Regions from separate parts of the Streptosporangium sp. NPDC002607 genome, predicted to be linked through region 2. Evidence: riboswitches for the same ligand, from Rfam matches in the RefSeq annotation. Region 2 holds a riboswitch; the other holds the start of a gene.
The links. A riboswitch is a leader RNA that binds a small molecule or an ion and turns the genes downstream of it on or off. The one in region 2 is predicted to bind S-adenosylmethionine.
Positions count from the first base shown of each region.

Region 1: it holds a riboswitch for S-adenosylmethionine, as region 2 does, so the genes downstream of both, ACWD3H_RS27665 (FAD/NAD(P)-binding protein) here and ACWD3H_RS00665 (aminotransferase class V-fold PLP-dependent enzyme) in region 2, are expected to answer to the same signal.

Region 1 is NZ_JBSFWD010000027.1:27,445-38,523, forward strand. Features, by position in the region: gene ACWD3H_RS27635 (agmatinase family protein) at 1-814, shown strand, start outside; gene ACWD3H_RS27640 (ABC transporter substrate-binding protein) at 814-1,818, shown strand; gene ACWD3H_RS27645 (ABC transporter permease) at 1,835-2,782, shown strand; gene ACWD3H_RS27650 (ABC transporter ATP-binding protein) at 2,779-3,546, shown strand; gene ACWD3H_RS27655 (enoyl-CoA hydratase-related protein) at 3,583-4,395, shown strand; gene ACWD3H_RS27660 (DUF402 domain-containing protein) at 4,411-4,932, opposite strand; SAM riboswitch class IV at 4,985-5,097, shown strand; gene ACWD3H_RS27665 (FAD/NAD(P)-binding protein) at 5,223-6,980, shown strand; gene ACWD3H_RS27670 (ABC transporter substrate-binding protein) at 7,049-8,692, shown strand; gene ACWD3H_RS27675 (ABC transporter permease) at 8,689-9,660, shown strand; gene ACWD3H_RS27680 (ABC transporter permease) at 9,707-10,576, shown strand; gene ACWD3H_RS27685 (dipeptide ABC transporter ATP-binding protein) at 10,573-11,079, shown strand, end outside.
Region 2 is NZ_JBSFWD010000001.1:138,220-149,298, reverse strand. Features, by position in the region: gene folB (dihydroneopterin aldolase) at 109-471, shown strand; gene folK (2-amino-4-hydroxy-6-hydroxymethyldihydropteridine diphosphokinase) at 468-965, shown strand; gene ACWD3H_RS00680 (DUF3180 domain-containing protein) at 962-1,414, shown strand; gene ACWD3H_RS00675 (acyltransferase family protein) at 1,424-2,611, opposite strand; gene ACWD3H_RS00670 (NADH-quinone oxidoreductase subunit D) at 2,608-3,789, opposite strand; gene ACWD3H_RS00665 (aminotransferase class V-fold PLP-dependent enzyme) at 3,807-5,147, opposite strand; SAM riboswitch class IV at 5,200-5,315, opposite strand; gene ACWD3H_RS00660 (TerC family protein) at 5,523-6,266, shown strand; gene ACWD3H_RS00655 (cytochrome P450) at 6,416-7,615, shown strand; gene ACWD3H_RS00650 (DUF418 domain-containing protein) at 7,637-8,743, opposite strand; gene ACWD3H_RS00645 (GNAT family N-acetyltransferase) at 8,872-9,630, opposite strand; gene ACWD3H_RS00640 (SAM-dependent methyltransferase) at 9,898-10,863, opposite strand.

The DNA of each region.
Region 1 (11,079 bases), on a different contig from region 2:
CGGCCCGCAGGGCATCAGGAAGATCTCCGCCCTGTACGGCCCCTACAGCTTCGAGCTGGGGGTGGATCTGCGCGAGTCGATCACGATGGCCGACCTCGGGGACGTGTTCACCATCCCCGGCAACATCGAGAAGACCTTCGACCAGATCTCCAAGGCCGTCTCGCATGTCTACTCCAGCGGGGCGTTCCCGGTCGTGCTGGGAGGCGACCACTCCATCGGTTACCCGACCGTGCGCGGCGTGGCCGAACACCTGTCGGGCAACCTCGGGATCATCCACTTCGACCGGCACGTGGACACCCAGGAGACCGACCTCGACGAACGCATGCACACCACGCCGTGGTTCCACGCCACCGACATCCCCAACGTGCCGCCGCAGAACCTGGTGCAGATCGGCATCGGCGGGTGGCAGGCGCCCCGACCTGGGGTAAAGGTCGGTCGTGAGCGCGGCACCACGATCATGACGGTCACCGACTGCGTGGATATGGGCATCGAGGCGGCGGCCGAGCGCGCGCTGGAGGTCGCCTGGAAGGACGCCGAGGCCGTGTGGCTCTCCTTCGACGTCGACTGCCTGGACGCCGCGTTCGTCCCCGGCACCGGCTGGCCGGAACCCGGCGGCTTCCTGCCGCGCGAGGTACTGAAGTTCATCCAGATCATCGCCGACGCGGCGCCACTGGCCGGGATCGAGGTCGTGGAGTGCTCGCCACCCTACGACAACGCGGAGATCACCTCGCTGATCGCCACCCGCGTCATCTGCGACACCCTCGGCTGCCTGGTCCGTTCCGGGCACCTGCCCGCGAGGAAGGGAGCCGCGTGATGCTCCGCCGCCTGCTCGTCTCGCTCTGCCTGCTCGCCGCCTCCGCGGCGTGCGCGTCCGCCCCCGGCGGGTCCGCCGAGCCGGCCGCGTCCGGCGGGAAGAAGGTTCTCACCCTGGGCTTCTCCGCCTGGCCCGGCTGGTTCCCCTGGCAGGTCGCCCAGGAGAAGGGGCTGTTCGCCAAGAACGGCATCGAGGTCGAGCTGAAGTACTTCGACAGCTACACCGACAGCCTGACCGCGCTGGCCACCGGCAACGTCGACGCCAACAGCCAGACGCTCAACGACACCCTCGCCTCGGTGTCCGGCGGGGCGAAGCAGACGATCGTGCTGGTCAACGACAACTCCACCGGCAACGACCAGATCATCGCCAGGTCCGGCATCGCCACGGTGGCCGACCTGAAGGGCAGAACCGTCGCGGCCGAGCAGGGCACCGTCGACCACTACCTGCTGCTGCTCGCGCTGCGGAAGGCGGGGCTGACCGAGAAGGACGTCACCTTCAAGCCGCTGCCGACGGACGCCGCCGCGGCGGCCTTCAAGGCGGGCCAGGTGGACGCGGTCGGCGTGTTCGCGCCCTTCACCACCACCGCCCTGGGGCTGCCGGGTTCCACGGCCGTCGCCACCTCCAGGGACTTCCCCGGCGCGATCCCCGACCACCTGGTGGTGGCCGCCTCGCTGGTCGCCGAGCGGCCGCAGGAGGTGCAGGCGCTGGTGAAGACCTGGTTCGAGACCCTGGAGTGGATCGCGGCCAACAGGGCGGACGCCACCGCGATCATGGCCAGGCGGGCGGGGGTGAGCGAGGCCGACTACGCGAGCTACGACGCGGGAACCACGATCTTCTCCCTGGACGACAACCTGGCCGCCTTCGAGCCCGGCGGCACCGACGACCACCTCGACCACCAGGCCGCCCTGATCGCGAAGTTCCTCGTCGCGTCGGGCCTGGCCGACACCGAGCCGTCACTGGACGGTCTCTTCGAGCCAAGGTTCGTCAGGAGCCTCAAGCCGTGAGTGCGGGAGCGCCGATATGGAGAGCATGCCGGGCGGCCGGTTGCGGCCGGGGCGGGTTCAGCTCGCCCTGCTCGCCACCAGGAAGGTCGCGGCAGTCATGAGCGCGGGGACCGCGGAGCCCGTCGCGCCCCCCGAGGCGGGACGGCGGGCCTGGGAGCCGCTGCCCCGGCGCGCGGGCTGGCCGGGTCCGGCCTGGAAGCGGAGCTCCGGGATGTCCGTCCGTGCCCGCTGGGGCCTGCGGGCGGCCTCGGTGCTGGTCCCGCTCGCCCTCTGGACCGTCGCCGCCATGGCGGAGCTGGTCGATCCGACCTTCCTGCCGTCCCCGCTGGCCGTCCTGGAGGCGTTCGCGGAGATGCTGGGCACTGGCCTGCTGCTCGACGACACCCTCGCCAGCCTCGGCCGGGTCGGGGCCGGGTTCGGGCTGGCGGTGGCGATCTCGGTGCCGGTGGGCGTCGCGATGGGCACCTCGGCCGTGGCGCTGGCCCTGCTGGAACCGGCGGTCGGCCTGCTCCGCTACATGCCGGCCGCCGCGTTCATCCCGCTGCTGATCATCTGGCTGGGTCTCGGCGAGCCGTCCAAGGTCGCGATTCTGCTGCTGGGCGTGGTGTTCTTCAACACGCTGATGGTCGCCGACGCCGTACGGCGGGTGCCGGGCGAGCTCGGCCAGGCGGCCGCCACCCTGGGCGCCCGGCGCGGCGAGATCCTCCGGAAGGTGATCTGGCCGTACGCGCTCCCGGCGGTGGTGGACGCGGCGCGGATCAACGCCGCCGCCGCGTGGAACTTCGTGGTGGTGGCCGAGCTGATCGCCGCCGAGTCCGGGCTCGGCTACCGGATCGTCCGGGCCCAGCGGTTCCTGCAGACCGACAAGATCTTCGCGGTGCTCATCGTGATCGGGGCGGTCGGCCTGCTGATCGACGTCGTGCTGCGCGTGCTGCGCGACCGTCTCGGAAGGTGGACGGCATGACCCTCGTGCTGCGCGGCGTGGCCAAGGACTACGGGACCACCCGCGTCCTGGACGGCATCGACCTGTCGATGGAGCCGGGCGAGTTCGTGTGCGTGGTCGGGGCGAGCGGCTCGGGCAAGTCAACGTTGCTGTCGCTGATCGCCGGGCTCTCCCCGGCCAGCGCGGGCTCCATCACGCTCGGCGGGGCACCCGTCGTCGGCCCCGGTCCCGAGCGCGGGCTGGTCTTCCAGTCGGGAGCGCTGTTCCCCTTCCTCACCGTCGCGGAGAACGTGGCCTTCGGACTGCGGCTACTGCCGATCTCCGGGGCCGACCGGGAACGGCGGGTCCGCTGGTATCTCGGCGAGGTCGGGCTGTCGTCCCTGGCGGGCGCGCTGCCCCGGCAGCTGTCCGGCGGGCAGCGCCAGCGGGTGGCGATCGCCAGGGCGCTGGCGTGCGAGCCGGCCGTACTCCTGCTCGACGAGCCCTTCGGGGCGCTGGACGTGCAGACCAAGGAGGACATGCAGCTCTTCCTGCGCGAGGTGTGGCGCGACACGGGCACGACCGTGCTGATGGTCACCCACGACGTGGAGGAGGCGGTCCTGCTCGCCCAGCGGGTCCTCGTCTTCGCCTGCGGGCCCGGCAGGGTCGCCGCCGAGGTCCCGATCGACCTGCCCGCCTACCGGGCCCTCGCCGTCAAGCGGACCTCCCTCTTCCTGGGCCTGCGCGCAGGCGTCGAGGACCTGGTCCGCTCGCACATGCTGACACCGGGGAGGGAAAAGGTGTAGAACGATATTCTGTAGCTCTCCGGGCGGGGAGCTCCTGTGCGGGAGCGCCCCGAGGGCTTCCGGGAGGGAGAGGCGATGGTCGACCTGGTGCTGCCGTCGATCGAGCGGGGCGTGCTGACGCTGACGTTCAACCGGCCGGACCGGCTCAATGCCTGGACCGACGAGATGGGCCGCCGCTACTTCGACCAGCTGGCCGAGGCGGAGAAGAATCCCGAGGTCCGGGTGATCGTGGTCACCGGGGCGGGAAGGGGCTTCTGCGCCGGGGCGGACTTCCAGACGCTCACCGCCATCCGGGACGGCTCGTACGCGGGGGAGCCCGACCGGCGTCCCAACACCTTCCCGACCACGATCCGCAAGCCGATCATCGCCGCGGTCAACGGTGCCTGCGCCGGGCTCGGCATGGTCCACGCCCTGGTCTGCGACCTGGTCTTCACCGCCGCCGAGGCCAAGTGGACCACCGCCTTCGCCCGGCGCGGCCTGGTCGCCGAGTACGGCCTGTCGTGGATCCTGCCCCGCCTGGCCGGGCAGGCCAGGGCCATGGACCTGCTGCTCTCCGGGCGCACCTTCACCGGTGCCGAGGCCTGCGAGCTGGGCCTGGCCAACCGGGCGGTGCCGGGAGAGCGGCTGATCGAGGAGACCCTGGCCTACGCCCACGAGCTGGCGACGTACAGCTCTCCGGCCTCGATGGCCGTGATCAAGCGTCAGATCTGGGGCGACTGGCAGCGAACCCTGGAGGCGTCGGAGTCGGCCGCGGCGCGCCTGATGGTCGACTCCTTCACCCGGCCGGACTTCGCCGAGGGCGTCGCCAGCTTCGTCGAGCGCCGCACCCCCGGCTTCCCGCCGCTGTAGTCACTTCGGCGCATCTCAGCTGACCAGAGTGAGCCAGCGCGGGGCGGCGTCGAAGGGGGCCGTGCGGGCGGTGACGGCCTCCATCAGCCAGGCGGCCGAGGCGCGGGCGCTCCGGACGACCTCGGGCGGGTAGGCGTACCTGACCCGGTGCTCCTCGAACTCGTCCTCGTCGTCCAGGAAGACCCGGCTGGTGCGGCCCTTCGCCGGGTTCCGGCGCGTCCGGATCACGTCGAGGTCGAGGTCGACCATGGTGACCTCGCCGTCGCTCCACCGTGGCACCGTGGAGATGTCGCAGTAGATCTCGTGCTTGTGCGGGGCGGAGTTGAAGGCGGCGGTCCACCAGGCGTCGCGGGGGAAGAGCATCACGAAGGCGTGCGGGGAGGCCACCTCGGGCCCGTGGCCCTTGCGGCCGACGGAGTTGGCCGCGCAGCCGGTCCACACCCCGTGTTCGTCCTCGCCGAGCAGGAGGCCGCTGTGGTTCCAGTGCAGTGATCCGTCGTATTTGCGGTAGACCACCTTCACCATCTCATAGGACATTCCCCAACATTAAGCCTTGACAGAGATCTATGTATTTCCTACCTTCTAAATAGGTTAAGAGTGTCAGTGCGAAGCCCCGGCTGGCTGACCGGCAACCCTCGCACCGCGGCGGGGTGCCCCCGGGGGAGACCTGGCGGCACGGTCGGCGTGCCGCAAGCGCGGACCCCCTCACCGGGGTCACCGAGACATGTCCGGGAGTGCCACATGTCGAAGACCAGCACACTGAACTGCGCGAGCCCCGTCGACCCCGACACCCACGGCCACTACCGGCCGCACCGTAGAGCCGCCGTATGAGCGCCTCGATCGCCGTCGTCGGCGCCGGCCCGACGGGCACCTGCCTGGTGGAGCGCATCTGCGCCAACGCCGCCGACCTGCTCGGCTGGCCCTCGCTCGACGTCCACGTGATCGACCCCCACCCGCCGGGGGGCGGCCGCGTCTGGCGCCGTGACCAGCCCGAGCTGCTCTGGATGAACTCCGCCGCCGCCGACGTGACGCTCTTCACCGACGAGTCGGTGCGCTGCGAGGGGCCGATCCGTCCAGGCCCCACGCTGGCCGAGTGGCTCGGCGGGGACCCCGGCGCCTTCGCCTCCCGCCCGGCCCAGAACGGCTACCTCTCCCATGTCTTCAGGCACGCGGTGGCGACCGCCCCGCGCGGGGTCCGGGTGCACGTGCACCCGGTCCGCGCCGTCGATCTCGCCGACATCCCCGGCGGCCAGGCGGTACGGCTGGAGGACGGCCGGACGATCGAGGTCGACGCGGTGATCCTGGCCCAGGGACACGGCGACGTGACCCCGAGCGGGGAGGAGCGGGCGCTGGCCGACCTGGCCGCGCGCGGCGGGCTGCGTTACCTGCCCACCGGATACGCGGCCGACCTCGACCTGGACGGCATCCCCGCCGGAGAGCCGGTGATCGTGCGGGGGATGGGGCTGGCCTTCGTCGACCTGATGGTGCTGCTCACCTCGGGCCGGGGCGGCCGGTTCGTCCGCGAGTACGACGGGGAGCTGGTCTACCTGCCCGGCGGGCGGGAGCCCCTCCTGCACGTGGGATCGCGGCGCGGCGTGCCGTACCACTCCAAGACCGGCTACCCCTTCGGGGGCGCACACCCGCCGGTGCCGCGCTTCCTCACCCGTGAGGCGCTGGGCGAGGGCCCGTGGAACTTCCGCCGGGACGTGTGGCCGCTGGTCGCCAAGGAGCTCGCCTTCGCGTACTACCACGAGCTCATCACCGCCCACCCCAAGCGCGCCAGGCTGGACTGGGCGGCGTTCGCGGAGGCGTTCGCCGACCAGGAGTGGCGCAGCCCGGGCATGCGCAAGCTGATCCGTACGGCCGTGCCCCGGCACCTGGACCGGCTCGACTTCGACCGGCTCGACCGGCCGTTGGAGGGCATCAGGTTCGGTGACCGGGCGGGGCTGCAGAAGTGGATGCACGGCTACCTCGCGGTCGACCTGGAACGGCGCGCCGACCCGGCGCACAGCGCCGACCACGCCCTGATCCTCGGGCTGCTCTCCGTCTACGGGGTCCTGGCCGAGCTGGGCATCTCCGATCCGTGGTTCCACGGGTTCTTCAGCTACCTCGCCAGCGGCCCGCCGGGACCCCGGCTTGCGGAGCTGCGCGCCCTGGCCAAGGCAGGGGTGCTCACCTTCCTCGGCGCCGGCCTCAAGGTCGACCACCACGAAGGGCGCTGGCGGGCACAGAGCCCCACCGTGCCCGGCGGCGTGACGGCCACGACCCTCGTCGAGGCCAGGCTGCCCGCGCCCAGCGTGAGCCGGGCCACCGACCCGCTCATCGGCGCGCTCCGCGACCGGGGCGAGCTCGACGAGAAGTCGGGGCTGGTGAACGTGCGGGCCGCGGACCGCCGCCTGGTCGACAGGTCCGGCACCCCGCACTCGCGCAGGTTCGCCTTCGGCCCCTGGGTCGTCGGCGGCCAGGTCACCGGCGGTTTCGCCAGGCCCCGCCGCAACGCCCCGCTCTTCCGCCACGCCGACGCCCTCGCCCGGATCGTCCTGTCCGAGGCCGTCGGCACCCAGATAAGGCGGCACGTCGCGTGAACCCCGCGACAGATCGCATGGACCCGGTCCCGAACGAGCACGACGCACCACAGCACAAGGAGAAGAACGTGAAGTTGCGATGGGGCGCTCTGACGCTCGCCGGGGTGCTGGCGCTCGCGGCCTGCGGAGCCGAGAGCGGGACCCCGACCACGGCGGCCGGCGCGAAGGGCGGCACCGGCGGCGACGGAGGATCGCTCGTGTGGGCGGTGGAGACGCAGCCGATCACCTTCAACCCGCACCAGTGGGGCCAGAACAAGGCGCGCCTCCTGGTCCACAACCAGTTCGACGCGTTGATCGCCCGAGGCGGGAACGGTGATTTCCTGCCGTGGCTGGCCACCTCCTGGCAGGTTTCCAAGGACGGTCTGACCTACACCTTCGAGCTCCGTGACGACGTGACCTTCCACGACGGTGAGCGGTTCGACGCCGCCTCGGTGAAGGCCAACCTCGACCAGCTCGTCTCGCCCGGCTACAACGCCGCGGTCAGCGCCATCCAGCTGCGCAACTTCGACCACGCCGAGGTGAGCGCCCCGTACACCCTGAAGGTCACGCTGAAGGCCCCGGACGGACTGTTCCTGGACTTCCTCTCCTCCCCGCTCGCCGGCCAGGTCTCCCCGAAGTCGCTGAAGAACGCCAAGGACCTCAAGGCGGGCGGCGTCGACGTGGTCGGCACCGGGCCGTTCATCCTCGACCGGTTCACCCCCGGCCAGGAGGTCCACTACCGGCGCAACCCGAACTACAACTGGCCGCCCGCCGGCGCCGCCCACCAGGGACCGGCACACCTGGCCGAGGTCACCTACCGCTTCCTGCCCGAGGCGGCGGTGCGGGTCGGCGCGCTCACCTCCGGGCAGGTACAGGTGATCGAGGGCGTGCCCGCCACCGAGATCGGCCTCATCAAGGGCAACCCGGAGTTGAAGCTGGAGACCAGTCTCAACTCCGGCAGCGCGTTCTCCTACTACTTCAACGTCTCCCGCCCCCCGTTCGACGACAAGCGGGTCCGCGAGGCGTTCCGCGACGCCGTCGACGTGGACGCCGTGCTCAACTCCGTCTACCAGGGCACCGCCAAGCGGGCCTGGAGTGTCATCGGCCAGGGCAGCCCGCAGTTCTACGACCCCTCGCTGGAGAACACCTTCGGCAACGACCCGGCACGGGCCAACAAGCTGCTCGACGAGGCCGGCTGGAACGGACGTGACGCCGAGGGCTACCGGGTCAAGGACGGCAAGCGGCTGACGGTCCGCACGGTCAGCGCCGCGCCGTTCGTCCGCGACCGCCGTGACATCCTCGCCCAGGCCGTCCAGGCGGCGGTCAAGCAGAGCGCCGGCATCGACTTCCAGGTCAAGCTCGTGGACCAGGGCACCGCGCAGAAGGCGGCCGACGAGAACGAGTACGAGATCTTCGAGAACTCGCGCGGCGACACCGACGCCGGGGCGGCGCTCAACCTGATCCTGCCGAAGGGCGCCGCGATCAACCGCACCAGGTTCGAGAGCGCGGAGCTGGACAGGCTGCTCGCCGACGCGTCGGCGACCTCCGACCTCGCCGAGCGCAAGGAGCTCTACGCCAAGGTGCAGAAGACCGTGGTCACGGACGAGGCGCTGCTGCTCCCGCTGTACGTGCCCGCAGACCAGATCGCCTACGGCGCGGGCGTCACCGGCATCACCTTCGAGCCGGTCTCCGGCACCCCCAACAGTGCTTATGACCTCCGGATCGGGACATGAGCACCCTCATACTCACCCGGCGGCGGGGGCTGGCCGCCGCCGGGTGGCTCGGCCCGGTGGCCAGGCGGCTCGGAGCGGGTGTCGCCGTGCTCTGGGCCGCCGCCACCGCGGCCTACCTCGCGCTGATGCTCGCCCCCGGCGACACGATCGACGTGCTGATCGGCGACGGTCTCGACACCCCCGAACGGCGGGCGCAGATCATCGCCGAGTGGGGGCTGGACCGCTCACCGCTCCAGCAGTACGGCGACTACCTGCTCCGCCTCCTCCAGGGCGACCTGGGCCACTCCTACGTCCTGCAGCGCGGTGTGGGGGAGATCCTGGCCTCCCAGATCTGGCCGACGGTCCAGCTCGCGCTCACCGCCGCGACCTTCGGGGTGCTGCTCGCCCTGGTGCTCGCCCTGGCCACCGCCGGGCGCCGGTCCTGGCTCGGCGGCCTGGTCGGGCTCTCGGAACTGGCCGTCGTCTCGGTCCCGCCGTTCCTCGTCGGCATCCTGCTGCTCGCCGTCTTCTCCTTCACCCTCGGCTGGTTCCCCGTCTCCGGTGACCGGGGGTTCGTCTCGCTCGTACTGCCGGGACTGGCGCTCGGCCTGCAGATCGCCGGGGTGCTCGGCCAGGTGCTCCGCGAGGGCCTGGAACGCGCGCTGGAGGAGCCGTTCGCGGTGACCGCGCGCTCGCGCGGCATCACCGAGTGGCGGCTCGTCGCCCGGCACGCCCTGCGCCACGCGCTGCTCCCCGCCGTCACCCTCACCGGCTGGTTCACCGGCTTCCTGCTCGGCGGCGCGATCATCGTGGAGGCCGTGTTCGGCCGCCCCGGGCTCGGCCAGATCACCGTCGGCGCGGTGAACAGCAAGGACCTGCCCCTGGTGATGGCGGTCGTGCTGATCTCCGCCCTCGCCTACGTGACGGTCAGTACGATCGTCGACCTCGCCTACCTCGCGATCGACCCCCGCCTGAGGAGGAGCAGATGAAAATGCCGATGGCGCCCCGGTCGCCGTACCGTCCGGGGAGAAGCCGATGACGACGGTCGCCGAGATTCCCGGTGTCGTGACCGCGGCTCCCGCCCCGGCGCGGCGCCGCCACGCCTTCAGGGTGCCGCTGGCCGTGCCGCTGCTGTTCCTGGCGGTGGCCGCGGTCGCCGCCGTCGCGCCCGGCCTGCTGACCGGCGTCGACCCGTTGGCCGCCGACCCGCTGCACGCGCTCGCCGGGCCGAGCGCCGAGCACTGGTTCGGCACCGACCATCTCGGCCGCGACGTGCTGTCGCGCGTCGTTCACGGCGCCGGGCACTCGCTGAGCATCGGCGCCGCCGCCATCGGCCTCGCAGCCGGGGCAGGTGCCCTGCTGGGCGTCCTGGCCGGACTGTCCCCCCGCTACCTCGACGAGCTGCTCAGCCGCCTGTTCGACGTGGTGGCCACCTTCCCGGAGCTGCTGCTCGCCCTGCTGGTCATCGCCGTCACCGGTCCGGGAACCGGCAACGTGATCCTCGCGATCGGCATCGCACAGATCCCCAACTATGCCCGCGTGATCCGTGCCCAGACGTTCGTGGTGCGCCGCTCCGGCTACGTCGAGCAGGCGGTCACCTTCGGCCTGGCCAGGCCGGTGCTCGTCGCGCGCCACGTGCTGCCCAACGTGCTGGGTCCGCTGCCGGTGCTCGCCACGATCGGCATGGGCACCGCCATCATCGCCACCTCAGGTCTCAGCTTCCTCGGCATGGGGCCGCAGCCGCCCAGCCCCGAGTGGGGCTCGATGCTGTCGGAGGCCCGTAACTACCTGCGCGTCGCCTGGTGGACCGTGCTCTTCCCCGGGCTCTCCGTCACCCTGACCGTCATCAGCCTGACGCTCGTCGGGCGCCGCCTGCAGCGCCGTTTCGAAGGGAGAGACCGGTGAGCCTCATCGACATCGAGGACCTGCGGGTCGGCTTCCCCGGGGCCGGGGTGGAGGCCGTACGGGGGGTGAGCCTGTCGATCGAGGCGGGCGAGTGCGTGGCGATCGTCGGGGAGTCGGGCTCGGGCAAGAGCGTCACGGCCAGGACCCTGGTCGGGCTGACCGGCCCCGGTGCCTCGGTCACCGCCTCCCGGTTCACGGTCGACGGCCGGGACGCGCTCGGGTTCGGCGCCCGGGACTGGCGGCGGCTGCGCGGCCGGTTCGCCGGGTTGGTGCTCCAGGACGCGCTGACCTCGCTGGACCCGCTCCGCACCGTCGGCGACGAGATCGCCGAGGTGCTCGCCACCCACGATGTCGTAACCCGTGCGGCCCGGAGGGAAAGGGTGCTCGAGCTGCTGGACGCGGTCGGGGTGCCGGAGCCGGAGGTGCGCGCCCGGCAGTACGCCCACCAGCTGTCCGGGGGGTTGCGCCAGCGGGCCCTGATCGCCTCCGCCATCGCCGCCGAC
Region 2 (11,079 bases):
CAGGAGCCCCTGCGGATCAACGACGGCGTCGCCGACCTGATCGGCGATTCACTCCAGGACCCACCGGGGGATCCGGCAGGTGCGGCGTACGGCCTGCCGTCGGGCCGGGTGGCGGACCGGATCAGCCTGAAGGGGCTGCGGGTGCGCGGGCGGCACGGCGTGCTGGCGGCGGAGCGGGAGCTCGGCCAGGAGTTCGTCGTCGACGTCACGCTCTTCCTCGACACGGCGCCCGCGGCGGCCGGCGACGACCTCGGCAGGACGGTTCACTACGGCGAGCTCGCCGAGGATCTGGCGAGGGTCGTGGCGGGCGAGCCGGTCGACCTGATCGAGACCCTGGCTCAGCGCCTGGCCGATGTCTGCCTGGCCCGCGAGCTCGTCCGGTCGGCGGAGGTGAGCGTGCACAAGCCCGCCGCGCCGATCCCGCTGCCGTTCGACGACGTGATCGTGACGATCACCCGGAGCCGGGCATGAGGGTGGTCCTGGCGCTCGGCAGCAACCTGGGCGACCGCTTCGACACCCTGCGGGGTGGGCTGGACGCCCTCCTCGCCGAGCCGGGGCTCACGCTCGTCGCGGTGTCGCCGGTCTACGAGACCGACCCGGTCGGCGGCCCGGAGCAGGGCGCCTACCTCAACGCGGTGGTGATCGCCGAGAGCGCGCTGGAACCTCTGGCCCTCCTCGATCGTGCTCAAGGTGTGGAGAACGCCTTCGGCCGGGTCCGGGTGGAGCGCTGGGGAGCGCGCACCCTGGACGTCGATCTGATCACCGTGGGAGACGTCGTCATGGACGACCCAGACCTGACCCTGCCGCATCCCAGGGCGCACGAGCGGGCGTTCGTGCTGGTCCCGTGGGTGCGGGCCGATCCGGACGCCGTCCTGTCCGGGCGCCGGGTGGCCGATCTGCTGGCCGGTCTCGACCAGGACTACGTGCGGCCCCGCCCCGAGCTGGCCCTCCAGGGGCCCGGGTGAGGCCCAGCCGTCCCGGCGTCCTCGTCGGGCTCTTCATCGTGGTCACCATCCTCACCTGGGCGCTGCTCAAGCCGCTCTACGTGTCCCTGCCGACCGTGCCGTGGACGGCGATCCCGACGGTGCTCGTGCTGGCGATCGGCGAGGCCTACAGCGGGTGGATGACGAAGGCCAGGATCGAGCGCAGGCCCGACACCAAGCCCGTCGATCCCCTGGCGGTGGCCCGGCTGGCGGCCCTGGCCAAGGCCTCCGCGTACGCCGGGGCGGTCTTCGCCGGACTCTTCGCCGGATTCACCCTCTACACCGCCGAACTGCTCGACCAGAGGGTGCCCCGTCAGGACTTCTTCATCACCGGCGGGTCGATGCTGGTGTGCGTGCTGCTGGTCTGCGCGGCCCTGTACCTGGAGTACTGCTGCAAGGTGCCCAAGGACTCCGCGGACGACGACCACTGAGCGGACGCGTCAGCGCCCCCTGGCCCACTTCCGGCCGAAGAGCATGATGACCGGGAGGGTGCACACCAGTGCTCCGGCGACGGCCAGGGGGCGTTCCAGCCACCAGAGCAGGTCGGGCCGGGCCCGGCTGCCCGGCCCGCTGCCCGCCAGCCACCAGGTCAGCGCCACCCAGATGGCCATGCCGGTCGTGTGGAAGAGGAAGAGCGGGAGCGCGAACCGGTTTACCGTCTCGTTCACGCGCTGCCACCTGGGGCGGTCGAGCAGGCGCTCCATGGCCGGCCTCAGCACCTCCACCAGGCCGATCTGGAAGATCAACAACGCCACGATGACGAAGGTGGGCGGTGCCATGTTGGACAGCTTGTCGCCGGGCACGCCGACCATCGAGCCCGGGTAGATGTCCGAGTAGACCAGGCCGAAGAGCGCGAACAGCCCGGTCCACAGGATGGCGACGTCGAAGCGGCGGGGAAGCGCCACCACCCTCGCGTAGAAGAACCCGGCCTGGTGGGCCAGCCCCCAGACAATGATCATGTTGAGCCAGCCCACGGCCTCGTACCCGTAGCGCAGTCGCAGCACGTCGACGACGAGCGCGGCCCCGGCCAGCCAGATCAGGATCAGCACGTCGAAGCGCCGGTGCAGCCAGAGCGCGACCGGGAGCAGGGCGATCAGCATGAGGTAGACGCCGATGAACCAGAGCGGGCTGATGACGAGCAGGACCACCCGGTCCATCCACTTGATCCCGAACGCCCACGTCACGACCGCGCCCAGCACGATCCAGGTTCCGGCCAGCGCCAGCGTCGGGATCGCGAGGCCGCGGATGCGCCGCCACACGAAGGTGCCGATGCCCATCCCGTGCTCGCGGGCGCGGTTCCAGGACAGTAGGTGGACGTACCCGCCCACGTAGAAGAAGAGCGGCAACACCTGCAGCAGCCAGGTAAAGATCCACAGCCCCGAGGTGAAGCCCAGCGGGCTCGTCGGCGAGGGGCCGTTCGGCCCCCACTGGAGGATCGTGAAGGCCCAGTGCCAGAGCACCACGACGAGCAGGCTGAACGCGCGCAACCAGTCGACGTACCGGTCCCGCGGTGGCCTGTCGCCGGTCGGAGAGCCGCCGGGACCGGTGGGGGACGCGGGTGTCATCGGGGGAGTCGCCTTCTCCTGGTCCCTGCCGGGTTCGATCATGTGCTGCTGACCGTGCCTCACTTGTCGATGTCGCCGACGACGAAGAACATCGAGCCCAGGATGGCGACCATGTCGGAGACCAGGTTGCCGGGGAGCATCTCGCGCAGCACCTGGACGTTGTTGAAGGAGGCGGATCGGAGCTTCATCCGCCACGGTGTCTTCTCCCCGCGCGAGACCAGATAGTAGCCGTTGAGGCCGAGCGGGTTCTCCGTCCAGGCGTAGGTGTGGCCCTCGGGGACCTTCAGCACCTTGGGCAGGCGCTGGTTGATCGGCCCCTGGGGCAGTTCGCGGAGCCGCCGCACGCAGGCGTCCGCCAGGTCCAGGGAGACCTTCACCTGCTCCAGCAGCACCTCGAACCTGGCGTGGCAGTCTCCGGCGGAGCGGGTGACCACCTTCACCGGCAGCTCGCCGTAGGCGAGGTAGGGCTCGTCCCTGCGCAGGTCGAGGTCGACGCCGGAGGCGCGGGCGATCGGGCCGCTCACGCCGTACTGCATGACCGTCTCGCGGTCCAGCACGCCCACCCCGCGGGTACGGGCGAGGAAGATCTCGTTTCCGGCGATCAGGTTCTCGATGTCCGGCAGCCGTCGCCGCACGTCGGCCACGGCCGTCGCGACCCGGCCCAGCCATCCCTCGGGCAGCTCCTCCTTCAGGCCGCCGACCCGGTTGAACATGTAGTGCATCCGCCCGCCGGCGATCTCCTCCATCACGGCCTGGAGGGTCTCGCGCTCCCGGAACGCGTAGAACACCGGGGTGATCGCGCCGAGTTCCAGCGGGTAGGAGCCGAGGAACATCAGGTGGCTGAGCACCCGGTTGAGCTCGGCCATCAGCGTGCGTGTCCAGACCGCCCTGACCGGCACCTCCATGCCGAGCATCCGCTCCACCGCGAGGACGACGCCCAGCTCGTTGGCGAACGCCGACAGCCAGTCGTGCCGGTTGGCCAGCATGATGATCTGCCGGTAGTCACGCACCTCGAACAGCTTCTCCGCGCCTCGGTGCATGTAGCCCACGATCGGCTCGGCCGAGCTGATCCGCTCCCCGTCCAGGGTGAGTCGCAGCCGCAGCACGCCATGCGTGGACGGATGCTGCGGCCCGATGTTGAGGATCATGTCCTCGGTCGCGAGCTCCTTGCCGCGCGCTTCCCGCACGGCGGCGGCACCCGCTCCCATCCCCACGCTCAGCTCACGGCGAGGCTCGTTCATATGCCTATGCTGTCACGTCAGCCGCGCGAGGCAAGATCCCGCAGTGCGGTGATCAGCCGGTCGACGTGCTCGGAGGTGGTGCCGATGCCGATGGAGGCGCGCACCGCGGAGGCGGTGGGGTCGTCGCAGCCGCCGTCCTTGGCGTCCAGCAGGTGCCGTACGAAGGGGTGGGCGCAGAACTTGCCGTCCCGGACGCCGATGCCGTAGTCGCCGGCCAGGGCCTCGGCGACCTCGCGGGCGGTGCGGCCGTCCACCACGAAGGAGACGATGCCGACGCGCGGATGGTCGGGCCCCCACAGGGACAGCTCCTGCACGCCGGGGACGGAGGCGAGGCCCGCGCGCAGCCGGTCGAGGAGGCGCTCCTCCTCGCGGACCAGCGGGGTCCAGCCGGTGGCGGTCAGGGCGTCGCAGGCCGCGGCCAGCGCGATGGCGCCCAGAACGTTCGGGGTTCCGGCCTCGTGGCGGGCCTCGGGGTCGTCGTGCCACTCGGTCTCGTCGTCGTTCACCGCCTTCACCGCCCCGCCGCCCCGCAGGTACGGCTCGGCGTCGGCCAGCCAGTCGGAACGGCCGATCAGCGCGCCGGTGCCGAACGGGGCGTAGAGCTTGTGGCCGGAGAAGACCACGTAGTCCAGGTCGAGCGCGGTCAGGTTGAGGCGGCGGTGCGGGACGAGCTGCGCGGCGTCGACGAGGACGCGGGCGCCGTGGCGGTGGGCGATGTGGGCCAGCGCGGCGATCGGCCAGAGCTCCCCGGTGACGTTGGAGGCGGCGGTCACGACCAGCAGCTTGGGACCTTCGACCGAGGCCAGGGCCTCGTCTGCGGCGCGGACCGCCTCGCCGGGGAAGGCCGGGGCCGGCAGCCGCAGGGCGCGCTCCCAGGGCAGCAGCGAGGCGTGGTGCTCGGTCTCGAAGACCACGGCGGTGGTGCCCTCGGGCAGGCTGCGGGCCAGCAGGTTGGTCGCGTCCGTGGTGTTCCTGGTGAAGATCACCGAGTCGTCGGGACGGGCACCGACGAAGGCGCGTACCGTCTGCCTGGCCTGCTCGTAGCGGGCCGTGGTCAGCTGGGACGCGTACCCGGCGCCTCGGTGGACGCTGGAGTACGCCGGGAGCGCGGCGGCGACGGCGGCGCTCACCGGCTCCAGACAGGGGGCGCTCGCGGCGTAGTCGAGGTTGGCGTAGCGGACGAGCCTGCCGCCCCTGACCGGAACCTCCAGGTCGGAGCCGAGCACGGCGGGGATCGGCCGGTCGCCGGACGTACGGGTCGCGGGGACGGTCACCGGGGTGGTCCCGAGGGCGGTCGTGGGGGTGGCCGCGTCGGCTGCGTCGGCGGCTGTGGCGGTGAGGATCGTCAGTGCGGACACGCCAGGGCTCCTTCGAGGTCATCGGACCCCAACCCATGGCATAGGTGCCTGGAGCCCGCGCTTGCCCGGCACACCTCGTGCCGGACCAGGTCCTCACCCGGGGCACCCCGCCGCGGACGCGAGGGTTGCCGGCCAGCGAGCCGGGGCTTGTCACTGGCACTCATGACCTACGGGGGAACTATAACCGACGTCTGGCGGGAATTCGCAAGTGCTGTCTCTCATGTTCGGGAACTCATGAGGAGTCCCGTTCGTCTGGGCAGTGAGCCGGGTGGCGCCTGGCGGCGGGTGATGTTTGTCCTGGTAGTGGCTGAATAACGCCGAACGACGGATCTCGTCGTGCCGGCAGTGATCAAGTAGGACGAGCTGGAGGCTCAGATGTTGGACTGGGTGACCAACCCGGAGATCTGGATAGGGTTCATCACCCTCGTCGCCCTGGAGATCGTGCTAGGCATCGACAACATCATCTTCATCTCGATCCTGGCCGGAAAGCTCCCGCCCGAGCAGCGCGACAAGGCGCGCAGGCTGGGCCTCCTCGCGGCCCTCGTCAGCCGGTTGGCGCTGCTGCTGGCGCTGGCGTGGGTGGTGAAACTCACATCGCCGCTCTTCGAGGTCCTCGGTCAGCCGATCTCGGGACGGGATCTCATCCTGCTCGCCGGTGGTCTCTTCCTGCTGGGCAAGAGCGTCATCGAGATGCACGACAGCATCGAGGGCAAGACCGGGCACGGCAGCGCCAAGGCCGCGGCCTCCTTCGGCTCGGTGATCGCCCAGATCATGCTGCTGGACATCATCTTCTCCCTCGACTCGGTCATCACCGCGGTCGGCATGGTCGACCAGCTCGGTGTCATGGTCGCGGCCGTGATCGTCTCGGTCCTGGTGATGCTCTTCGCCTCGGGCCCGATCAGCCGCTTCGTGGACAAGCACCCGAGCATCAAGATGCTCGCCCTGTCGTTCCTGGTGCTGATCGGCGTCGTGCTGATCGCCGAGGGCCTCGGGCAGCACATCTCCAAGGGCTACATCTACTTCGCGATGGCCTTCTCGCTCATCGTGGAGCTGCTGAACATCCGGCTGCGCACCAAGACGGCCCAGCCCGAGAAGTCGGGCAGCCCGACCGAGGTGTAGCGGCCTGTGGCGGGCTGTCGAGCGTCGGCAGACGGCTCAGCCTCAGGCGATGGCGCTCTCACCCGTCGTGGGGCCACCGGGCATCCGTCTGCCCAGCTCCAGGGGGCGGAACAGGCAATTTACGCATGGGGCGACATTACGATGTCCGTGTGCGCTTTGATCCCTGGAATCCGGAATTCGTCGCCCATCCGTACGACGTCTACGACGAGCTGAGGCGGCAGCGGCCGGTCAGCTTCTTTGAACCGACCGGCCAGTGGCTGGTCGCCCGGCACGCCGACGTCAACGCGCTGCTGCGCGACCGCCGGCTCGGCCGCTCCTACCTGCACGTGGCGACCCACGCCGAGTTCGGCAGGCCCGACGACCCCGAGTTCCAGGACCCGTTCTGGCGGGTGGTCAGGGCCGGGATGCTCGACGTCGAGCCGCCGGTGCACACCCGGCTCCGGCGCCTGGTCTCCAAGGCGTTCACCCCGCGCATGGTCGAGGCGCTCCGCCCCAAGGTCGCCGAGATCGCCGGGGGACTGGTGGACCGTTTCGTCGAGCGCGGCGGTGGAGACCTGATCTCCGAGGTCGCCGAGCCGCTCCCGGTGACCGTGATCGCGGAGATGCTCGGCGTGCCCGAGGCCGACCGGCACCTGCTGCGCCCCTGGTCCGCCGACATCTGCGGGATGTACGAGCTGAACCCCTCCGTCGAGGCCCAGCACACCGCGGTACGCGCGGCCGAGGAGTTCTCCGCCTACCTCGTCGAGCTGGCCCGCGCCCGCCGGGCGAACCCCGGCGACGACCTGATCAGCGCGCTCGCCCTGGTGGCCGAGGAGGGCGACAAGCTCACCGAGGAGGAGCTGGTCGGCACCTGCGTGCTGCTGCTCAACGCCGGGCACGAGGCCACGGTCAACGTCACGGGCAATGGATGGTGGTCGCTCTTCCGCAACCCGGGCGAGCTGGAGCGGCTCCGTGCCGACCACGGCCTGCTGCCCACCGCGATCGAGGAGATGATGCGCTGGGACACCCCGCTGCAGATGTTCGAGCGCTGGGTCCTGGAGGACATCACCGTCGGCGGGGTGGACATCCCGCGCGGCACCGAGGTGGCGCTGCTGTTCGGCTCGGCCAACCGGGACCCCGAGGTCTTCGCCGACCCCGACCGCTTCGACGTCGGCCGGGTGGACAACCCGCACATCTCCTTCGGCGCGGGCATCCACTTCTGCCTGGGCGCCCCCCTGGCCAGGATCGAACTGATCGAGTCCTTCGGCGCCCTGCTCCGCAAGGCGCCGAAGCTGGAACTCGCCACCGAGCCCGGCTGGGGCCCTGGGTACGTCATCCGTGGCCTCACCGCCCTCGACGTGCGGGTCTGAACCGGCTCGCGCGCGGTGCCGTCAGGGGGAGCGGCGCAAGGGCGGGCGCTGGGCCCAGGTGGCCCAGCGCCAGAGCCATTCGAGGGGGCCGTAGCGGTATCGGCGTAGCCAGAGGGTGGAGAGGAGCCACTGGGCGGAGAGGATGGCGCCGGCGATCAGGAACACGGTCGCCGGGGACCAGCTCTCCGGCGAGCCGCCAAGGACGCGACCGGTCGCCAGCACCAGGATCGTGGCGGTCAGGTAGTTGGTCAGCGCCATCCGGCCCAGTGGTGCGAAGACGGCCCGCAGCGCCGGTCGGAGCGGAGTCCTGAGCAGGACCAGCAGCACGCACACGTACACTCCCGCGAGCAGCAATCCGGCCACGGCCATCGAGAGGCCGAAACCCGGGTCGTTCGTGTCGCCGGCCAGGCCGACCTGCCACCACAGGGCGGGCACCGCCCCCGCCGCGAAGACCAGGCCCAGCACGGCCGGTACCCGGGTGGACTGCTCCATCCGGTCGATCACCCCGTACCCGACCAGGGCCGAGCCCAGCAGGAACAGCCCGGGGACCAGCACGATCCCGTTCTGGCCGGCGATCAACGGTGCCGCGAGGAGCACGGGGGCGAGGCCGGCCACGGCCCACCGGGGCAGCCAGGTCGAGGGCAGCAGCACCAGCAGGCCGATGACGGCGTAGACGGTGAGGATGTCGCCCCGCCACAGCAGGAACATGTGTGCCAGGCCCATCCCGAGCAGCACCAGGAGCCGGCGGAGCAGGAGTGTCCGAGGGGCGGCGGCGCGGTCCACGGCGGAGTTCAGCAGCAGTGAGAAGCCGATGCCGAACAGCAGGGAGAAGATCGGGAAGAAGCGCTGATCGAGGAGCAGCCCCGGCCACGCGCCCTCCGGGCCTGCCGGCGAATCCACGACGACGTGGCCGACGTCGACGTTGGCTATCGGCTTGACGTTGACCAGCAGGATCCCGCACAGCGCGAACCCGCGCAGTACGTCGAGCGCGGCGATACGCGGGCGGCCGGGGGAGGACGTCGCGGGGGTTTTTCGGCCGTCGGCCCGACGCGGGCGCGCCGGCCCGCCGCCGTGATGCCCGGCCAGTTCCTCGGCCTTCAGCACCGGAGGGGAGTCTTCGTTTGGCATGGGGGCATCCTGCGGACCCGGTTCGGTACCGGGCATCGGTCAAAAGCAGGGTTCGCACCGTCTCGGCCGTACTTTTGGCCGGTCCCGCAGCTCGGCTCCCAGGCGGGGTTCCGTTGCCCGGGGCCCGGTCACATCCACCAGGTCGCGTCGGTGATGGTGTCGAAGCCGAGGGAGTCGTAGAGCGGCTTGCCGGCCTTGGCCGCGCTCAGGGTGGCGGGGAGGTCCCCCAGGTGTGCCAGGACCGCGTGCATGAGCGCCCGTCCGACTCCGTGGGAGCGGTGTTCGGGCAGGGTGGTCACCCAGTAGGTCCCGCCGACCGTACCGTCGACGACGGTCATGCAGGCCCCGGCAGGCACCCCGTCCCGCGCGGCGAGGAACAGATCGACTCCAGGGTGGCCCAGCAGGTCCTTGGAGAAGGCGTCACCCGGGCGGTAGGGCTGGAAGTTGGTCAGCGGGAATCCGTGGACCACGATGCCTTCCGCGGTCCGCAGCTGCTCCACCGTCTCCACGTGGGTGACCTCCACGGCCGGTGGCGCGGGGAGCGGACCGGGGTGGCGGATCATGACGGGAAGCTGTCCCGAGGGCAGGCCCAGAGCGCTCATGTCGACCGAGCCGAACGGATCCTCGACGACGACCCCGTCGGAAAGCCGGCGCCGGGCCAGGTCCGTCAGTTCGGCGAGATCGTCCGGACCGGGGTCCGGGGAGAGCAGCAGGATCCGCAGCCCGCCGCGCTCGCGTCCGTCCGAGCAGAGGAAGCCGGGGCGGCGGATCAGCTCGCTTCCCCGGGTCTGGGCGAGAGCCGTCCAGAAGGCGGCGGAGTTCTGGACGGCCAGCTGGAGAGAGGCCATACGTTCGGCGGGAACGGCGTGTGTCGGGGAAGTGCTCATGGCATAGACCCTACGAGGCGAAAGGATCTTTGCTTGGTCTCCCCCCCCGGCGGGTGGATCGGGCCACTTCCGAAGGAAACCGGGAAGGGCGCGACCTTCCACCGGCCCGGCGGTCGTCGAAGGTCGTCCTTTGGCCCCTTCGGAGCCGGACGGAGCCGCCGGGCCCCGGCGGCGATCGGTTCGAGGTGTTCACCGGGACCGACCGGTCTTTTCAGGGGCGGGTCGGGGGCGATCGTTCGAGGTGTTCGCCGCGGGTGGGCGGTCTTTTCAGGGGCGGGTCTGGGAGAGCCAGCCGAAGCCGCCGAGGCCGCCGGGGGCGATCAGCTCCGCCTCCTCGGAGGCCCGCGCGAGGGCGTGCAGGTAGCCGCGCGGGTCGATCCTGGCCTGCTCGACCGGCGGGCGGTTCCCGGTGACGCCGAGGGCGCGCAGCGCCTCCCGCTGCGTGGTCAGCGCCGTCGTGACGGCCCCGGCGCTCTCGCCGGCGGCCGCGCAGGCGTCGAGCGCCACGTGGGCGGTGATGTCGCACGAGCCGTCGGGCACCGGCGCGACCATCGCCCCGTCGCGGTATCCGGCCAGCGTGCCGTACGGCGGCCGGTCGGCCAGGGAGTGGGCGTAGTCGATCGCGATCGCCCGGCCGCGTGCCAACCGTACGATCACCGACGCCCAGGCCCGGTCGCGTGGCCTGCCGATCTCGGCCCGCTCACCGGTGGCGCGCATCGGCCACCAGCGGGCCAGCCACGCGAGATCCGCCTCGGCCGGTCTGCCACCGAGCCGCTCCTCACCGTCGGTGACGTTGACCAGGACCAGCCGGGGTCCGTCGGCGGTCTGCTCCACGATGTCGACGGGAACGTTGTCCAGCCACTCGTTGGCGATCACCAGGCCGCAGATCCCGTCCGGCGCGGCCCTTACCCAGACGATCTCCTCGGGCAGCGCCGGCGGCCTGGCCGCCAGGTCCACCGCGGTCACCCGGAGCCTCGACCGCAGCGCGGGCGGTGCGGCGGCGAGCACCCCGGCCGCCAGCAAGCCCTCACCGGCGCCGATGTCGACCAGGTCGAGCACCTCGGGGCCGCCGAGCACCTCGTCAACCGAGGTCAACTCGTGCAGCACGGCCTCGGCGAAGACGGGGGAGGCGCCGACCGAGGTCCGGAAGTGACTGGAGGGTCGTTCGCGGAGGTAGAAACCGCTCTCGCCGTAGAGCGCGTGCTCCATCGCGGCGCGCCAGGTGAGCCACACACTCTCAGACGCTACCCGCCGAGGCGGAGGAACGAGATCAACTCGCGCTGACGCTTCGGCTGAGTACATGACTGCATTCTGTCACCGGCTCGCATGATCTTTGTTGATGCCAGGTCGGCGCGTCGCCACCTGGATCGCCGTGTGGGCCGGGTTTTCCGGCTCTGCGCGGACCCCGTACGGTCTGTGTCGCCCGGTTCGGGGATCTCGGCGGGGTTG